Regions from separate parts of the Streptacidiphilus jeojiensis genome, predicted to be linked through region 1. Evidence: riboswitches for the same ligand, from Rfam matches in the RefSeq annotation. Region 1 holds a riboswitch; each other region holds the start of a gene.
What was found. Region 1 has a riboswitch for cyclic di-AMP ahead of ABUW04_RS09595 (transglycosylase family protein). Riboswitches for the same ligand answer to the same signal wherever they lie in the genome.
Positions count from the first base shown of each region.

Region 2: linked by a shared signal. The riboswitch ahead of ABUW04_RS20145 (glycoside hydrolase family 16 protein) and the one ahead of ABUW04_RS09595 (transglycosylase family protein) in region 1 are both predicted to bind cyclic di-AMP.
Region 3: linked by a shared signal. The riboswitch ahead of ABUW04_RS37390 (C40 family peptidase) and the one ahead of ABUW04_RS09595 (transglycosylase family protein) in region 1 are both predicted to bind cyclic di-AMP.

Region 1 is NZ_JBEUKS010000003.1:126,127-128,322, reverse strand. Features, by position in the region: gene ABUW04_RS09595 (transglycosylase family protein) at 1-805, opposite strand, end outside; cyclic di-AMP (ydaO/yuaA leader) riboswitch at 812-972, opposite strand; gene ABUW04_RS09590 (FAD-dependent oxidoreductase) at 1,240-2,196, shown strand, end outside.
Region 2 is NZ_JBEUKS010000007.1:64,992-67,187, reverse strand. Features, by position in the region: gene ABUW04_RS20150 (NADH:flavin oxidoreductase) at 1-583, opposite strand, end outside; cyclic di-AMP (ydaO/yuaA leader) riboswitch at 820-985, shown strand; gene ABUW04_RS20145 (glycoside hydrolase family 16 protein) at 989-2,173, shown strand; gene ABUW04_RS20140 (autotransporter-associated beta strand repeat-containing protein) at 2,175-2,196, opposite strand, start outside.
Region 3 is NZ_JBEUKS010000020.1:118,219-120,414, forward strand. Features, by position in the region: gene ABUW04_RS37390 (C40 family peptidase) at 1-940, opposite strand, end outside; cyclic di-AMP (ydaO/yuaA leader) riboswitch at 951-1,099, opposite strand; gene ABUW04_RS37395 (C40 family peptidase) at 1,442-2,196, opposite strand, start outside.

The DNA.
Region 1 (2,196 bases):
AGGAGGAGCTGCTGGACGAGGAGCTGCTCGAATCGCTGCTGGACGTGGTGGCCGAAGCGTCAGTGGCCGAGTCCGAGCTGCTGCTGGAGGACGAGGCCGAGGAGCTGCCCAGGGTCAGCTTCTGGCCCGGGTAGATCACGTCGGGGCCCGAGGTGAGCACCGAGCGGTTCAGCGCGTAGAGGCGCTGCCAGCCGCCGGAGACGTTCTCCTTGGCCGCGATGGTCGACAGCCAGTCGCCGGCGACGACGGTGTAGCTGCCGCTGCTCGCGGTGGTCGAGGAGGACGAGTCCGAGGACGAGGAGTCGGTGGACGCGGAGCTGGACGAGGACGAGTCCGAGGAGGAGCTGCTGGACGAGTCCGAGGAGGAGCTCGACGAGGAGCTGGAGGAGGACGAGGTGTCCACCGAGGCGGCGGCGCCGCCCTGGGTGAGACCGGCCTGCGGCCCGCAGACCGGCCAGGCGGTCGGGCCCTGCGAGGCCAGGACCTTCTCGGCGACCGCGATCTGCTGGTCCTTGGTGGCCTGGTCGGCGGTGGAGGCGTACTGGGTGCCGCCGTAGGCGGCCCAGGTGGACGCCGAGAACTGCAGACCGCCGTAGTAGCCGTTGCCGGTGTTGATGGACCAGTCGCCCGAACTCTCGCACTGGGCGACCTTGTCCCAGGTGGAGACGGTCGCGGCGGAGGCGGTGGTGGCGGTGACCAGCGGGACGGCCAGGCCGACGCCAGCCAGGCCGGTGGCGGCGATGAGGCGCTGGGCGGTGGTGCGTCGGGTCTTCGTGGCGCGGTGACGCCCGTGGACGGACAGCATGAAGCAGCGTTTCCTCTCCCACGCCTACGAGGTGAGCTGTCGGATTCGGGCTGGAGTTGCCCGGCCGTGCGCAGCACGGCTTCACCCCAAGCCGCGTCGACGACGAGCGTCGGCGCGGCGACTTACCTGGTTCCCCCGCTCCTGCCGTGGTGCGGTATGTGGGTCGCAACTCCTCCGGCGGCAGGACTCGGCGTTCCGGAGTTGTTGGTTCCGCTTAAGTGCGAATGCCAGAAAGGTAGGCAGACCTTGATTGAAACCACAACAGACTGTGGGATCCGTCACGCCCCGGTTCCATGATTCACAGGTTCCGGACCCCATTCGCCGCACCTGCTCACACGACGCCAGGATCAGCCGCGCCCGAGCGGATAGCGTAGGAACCGGGCCCTGGGACAACCTGCGGGCCGGGGCACATCCGACGACAGGGCGGAGCCGCGATGCCGACGACAACCGGACCGGAGAGCACCAGACGACCGGTGATCGTGACCGTGGACGACGACCCGTCGGTGTCCCGGGCGGTCGCCAGGGACCTGCGCCGTCGCTACGGCGAGGACCATCGCATCGTACGGGCCGAGTCGGGCCCCTCGGCGCTGGAGGCGCTGCGGGAGATGAAGCTGCGCGGCGAACCGGTCGCGGTGCTGCTGGCCGACCACCGGATGCCGGAGATGAACGGCATCGAGTTCCTGGAAGCGGCCATGGACATCTACCCCCAGGCCCGCCGGGTGCTGCTGACCGCCTACGCGGACACCGGCGCGGCCATCGACGCCATCAATGTGGTGGACCTCGACAACTACCTGCTCAAGCCCTGGGACCCGCCCGAGGAGAAGCTCTACCCGGTGCTGGACAGCCTGCTCAAGGCCTGGCAGGCCACTGACCCGCCCGAGGTGCACGAGATCAAGGTGGTCGGACACCGGTGGTCGGCCCGCTCCTCAGAGGTCCGCGAGTTCCTGGCCCGCAACCAGGTCCCCTACCGCTGGTACTCGGTCACCGAGGCCGAGGGCAGACACCTGCTGGCGGCCGCCGGTGAGGACGGGGAACGGCTGCCGGTGGTGATCACCCCGGACGGCGGCGCACTGGTGGAGCCCAGCAACGAGGAGGTGGCCCAGCGGGTCGGCCTGTCCACCACGCCCGCCGCCGACTTCTACGACCTCATCGTCATCGGCGGCGGCCCGGCCGGCCTGGGCGCGGCCGTCTACGGCGCCTCCGAGGGCCTGCGCACCGTCCTGATCGAGCGCACCGCCACCGGCGGCCAGGCCGGGCAGAGCTCCCGGATCGAGAACTACCTGGGCTTCCCGGACGGGGTCTCCGGCGCCCAGCTGGCCGGCCGGGCCCGCCGCCAGGCCGTCAAGTTCGGCGCCGAGATCCTGACCGCCCGCGAGGTGACCGGCTTCGAG
Region 2 (2,196 bases), on a different contig from region 1:
CGTGCCACAGGAACTGGTCGATGAGGTAGCCGTGGGCACCGTGCAGCTCGACGCCGTCGAAGCCGATCCGCTCGGCGTCGGCCGCGCCCTGGGCGAAGGCGGCGATGACGTCGTCCAGGTCGGCCTGGGTCATCGCCTTCCCGGCGCCCTCGGTGCCGTCCAGCCGGATCCCCGAGGGGCCCACCGCGGGGGCGTCAGCGTACGGGGGCTGGCCGGCGTTCCGGGCCATGCCGATGTGCCACAGCTGCGGGACGATGGTGCCGCCCTCCGCGTGCACCGCCTCGGCGACCTTCGCCCAGCCGGCCAGCTGCTCCTCGCCGTGGAAGCGCGGGACGTTGTCGCTCGACCCGGCGGACTCGTGGTCGACGTAGGTTCCCTCGGTCACGATCAGCCCGACTCCGCCGGCGGCACGCCGGGCGTAGTAGGCAGCGACGGCCTCGCCGGGGATCCCTCCGGGCGAGAACTGCCGGGTCATCGGGGCCATCGCGATCCGGTTCGGCACGGTCAGGCCACCGATGGTGATCGGTCGCGACAGGAGCTGGGCCGCGCGGGCGGCGGAGGGGCTGGAGGGACTGACGGACACGGGTGGGGCTCCAGGGATCGGGAACGGTGAACGACTACCGAGGACGGACAACCGTGCCGAGGGCTGTGGCATTCCGCCCCCGCCGGGGCGTTGCCGCAGCTCAGATGTCCGATATAAGGCCTATGTGAACCCCGGCACATTCCATTGCCTCCGGGCGGAGCGCCTGCCTAGCCTGCTGGTTCCGCCGCACGCGGACCTCGCCACCGGGACGCCGAATCCTGTCCGCCCGGTGGCAGGAACTCGAATCGCTCCACGGGCAGGAGCGGGGGACCCAGGTCAGTCGCCGGACCGAGCGCCGTGACAGGCGCCACCGGCTAGGGGTGAACGTCGCACCACACGCGACCGGGCGTCCTCCGTGCCCGAACCCGACAGCTCACCTCGCAGGCGTCGCAGAGGAACCCCTTCATGCGCATACCTGCCACTGCCTCCGCACGCCTCGGCGCGGCCGTCGGGATGGCCGGTGCCGCCGCGCTGGCCGCCGTCTCACTGGCCACCCCGGCCCAGGCCGCGACCAGGGTCACCCAGGACCGGCTCACCCCGACCTCACTGACCGCCGGCACCGCGTCGACCGCCGGGCTCACGGTGCACTCCAGCCGCTGCTTCACCGCCGCCACGCTCGGCGTCGGCGTCCGCGACGCGGCCGGGAACAACCTGGACTTCCCCGGGTCGGCGTCCGACGTCCGGATCTGCCCGGGCGGGGTCTCCATCACCACCGGCAGCCGCACGCTGCCCGCCGGGAGCTACACCGAGTTCGGCTTCTGGCAGGACAGCGCGGGCGCCTGGCACAACCTGGCCTCGCAGACCCTGACCGTCACCGCCGCGGCGGCCTCCGGCGGCACGGCCTCCTCCGGTACCAGCTCCACCGGCACCACCTCCTCCGGTACCACCTCCACTGCGGCGGCCGCCGCCGGAAAGTCGCTGACCTGGTCCGACGAGTTCAGCAGCCCGATCTCCTGGGGATCGCGCTGGGTCGGCGACAGCAGCAGCTCCTACGCCTACGGCGACCACAACCCGGGCGACAACAAGCTCGACTGGCTCGACCAGAACGACGTCAGCGTCGCCGACGGCGTCGCCACCTTCACCGCGCAGCCGTCCTCGCACACCCTGGAGAACGGCAAGCAGGCCTGGACCACCGGCCTGCTCACCACCGAGGGCTCGAAGGAGGGCTTCCAGGTCAAGACCGGCGACTACGTCGAGGCCCGGGTCAAGCTGCCCTCCGCCGCGGGCGCCTGGCCGGCCCTGTGGACCTGGAAGGACGGCAACGGGGAGATCGACTCCTTCGAGTACCACCCCGACAACGCCGATCTGCTGGAGCTGACCAACCACGTCAACGCCGCGCAGGACTACTACACTAACGCCTCGGCGGTGGCCCCCGGCAGCTGGGTGACCATCGGCACCTACTACGGCGCGAACTCGGTGGACTGGTACGTCAACGGCACCAAGGTGTACTCGGACGACACCGGCGTCGGCGCCAACTGGTCCGCCTACCTGATCCTCAATCTGTCGATCAGCGCCGGGCAGTACCACTCGGCGCCGACCTCCACCAGCCCGATCAGCTTCTCCGCGGACTACGTCCGGGTCTACCGCTGACCTAGCGCCGACGACCCGTGCGC
Region 3 (2,196 bases), on a different contig from region 1:
CCAGGTCGCCGACCTGCAGGTTGGCGCGGGTGACCGCGGTACCCGCGTTGATCTGGTCGTAGGTGGTGCGGCCGATGGCCACCCCGGCCTGGGCGTAGGCCCACTGGGTCAGGCCCGAGCAGTCGAAGGTGTTCGGCCCGGTGGCGCCGTAGACGTAGGCGTCGCCGAGCTTGGTCTGGGCGGCCGCGTAGGCGATCGCCTCCACCGAGTCGCCGGCCTTGGAGGAGGACGAGCCGCTCGCACTGCTGGACGAGGAGGAGGACGAGGAGGAGCTGCTGGCGGCCGCGGCGGCCTTCTCCGCGGCTGCGGCGTTGGCGGCCTTCAGCGCCGCCGCCTGGGCGGCGGTGAGCGAGTCCAGCTTGGCCTGCGCGGCAGCGAGCTTCTTCTGCACCGAGGCCTTGGAGGCGGCGAGCTGCTTGCTGGTGGCGTCGAGGGCCTTCAGCTTGGTCTCGGCCTCGGACTTCTCGTTGTTGAGCGTCGACTGCTCGGTCTTCAGCTCGGCCAGCATGTTGGACTGGCTGGAGGTGATCTGGCTCTGCGCCGAGGCCGAGTTCAGGTACTCGGTCGGGTCCGAGGAGAGCATCAGCTGGACCGAGGGGTCGATCGCCCCGCTGCGGTACTGGGCGCTGGCGACCGCACCGAGGGCGGAGGCCTTGGCGGTGACCGAGGCCTGCTGCCGGGCCACCTGGTCCTGCAGCGTGTTGACCTGCTTCTGCAGGGTCTGCTGGTCGGACTGGGCCTTGTCGTACTGCTGAACTGCCGTGTCGGCGTCGCTGTTCAGCTTGTCGATCTGCGCCTTGAGTTCGGCGGTGGTCTGCTTCGGGGCCGCCTGCGCCGACTGGGCGGCGGTCGCGGAGAGGGCGACGGTTGTGGCCGCGGCAGCCGTGAGCACGGTTATGCGGGCGCGACCGGGGGTTTTGGGACGACGATGGGACGCCACGAAGGCGAGCTCCTTCTTCCTACGTCCGCCTACCGGGTGAGCTGACGGGTTCGGGCTGGAAGACGTGCCCTACGGCGCTTCACCGGCGTACCGGCCTGGCGTCGATTCACCCCGAGGAACGTGGTTCCCCGGCTCCGAGACTGACGGCTCTCCCCTGTGGTCGCCCCGATGGCTTCGGGACGGGCCTGCCGTGCGGTCGGACTCGGCGGAAACCTCCGCTGCCACCCAGGCTGGGTGATCGACTTCGCGGTGGTTCGATCGCTGACACTAGTGACCCAACCGTGATCCGTTCAAATCCCTGTAAGTAAAAACTATCTTTGGTTACGACACTGCATCAGATTTCCAACGGACCGTAGTCGCGGAATGACCATCTGGCGACGACATGGCGGTCAAATCGGTCATCAGGCCGAGGCGTTCGAGACCCGTGTGACGTGAGTCACATCAGGAGATAACCCACGCCTCAGCCGACTCCCAAACCTTCGGTCCGGAGCCGACCCTGCGTCAGAAGCGGCGAATCGCCACGATCGACCCGAAGTAGGACATCGGTTGGATCGACACGTTGTAGCCGTACTCGGGGGCGTTCAGCAGCATCCCGTTGCCGGCGTACATGCCGACATGCGCGCCGCCCTCCATCACCACGATGTCGCCGACCTTCAGGTCGGCGCTGGAGGCCACCCGGGTGCCCACCGACTCGTCGCCCTCGGAGGAGTGCGGCAGGCTGATGTTGGCGTGGGCGTAGGCCCACATCACCAGTCCGGAGCAGTCGAAGCTGTTGGGCCCGGCGCCGGCCCAGGCGTACGGGGCGATGCCGACCTTGCTCATCGCCGCCTCCATGGCGGTCCTCGCCGCGGCGGATATCCCGGAGAGGTTGATGTCGGACACCGACATGTGGTTGTCGGTGGAGTCCACCGAGCTGTAGCCGCCGCCACCGCCGGTGCCGGCCCCCTGCTCCTTGAGCGCCGCCGCCTCCACCGCGGCGCGTGCCGCCGCGGACAGCGAACTGAGCACGCTCTGGGCGTGGTTCAGCTTGGTCTGGGCGGTGTTCTTGGCCGTCTGCATCTGCTTGAGCAGCGCCTGCTGCGCCGTCAGCTCCTGGGCCGCCTGCGCCTTCTCCTCGGCCAGGGTCTTCTGCTGGCTCTGCAGCATCTGCAGCAGCGCGGCCTGGCTGCCGGCGACCTGGCTCTGGGTGGACGCCTGGTTCAGGTACTCCTCCGGGTTGGAGGAGAGCAGCAGCTTCACCGTCGGGTCCACCGCGC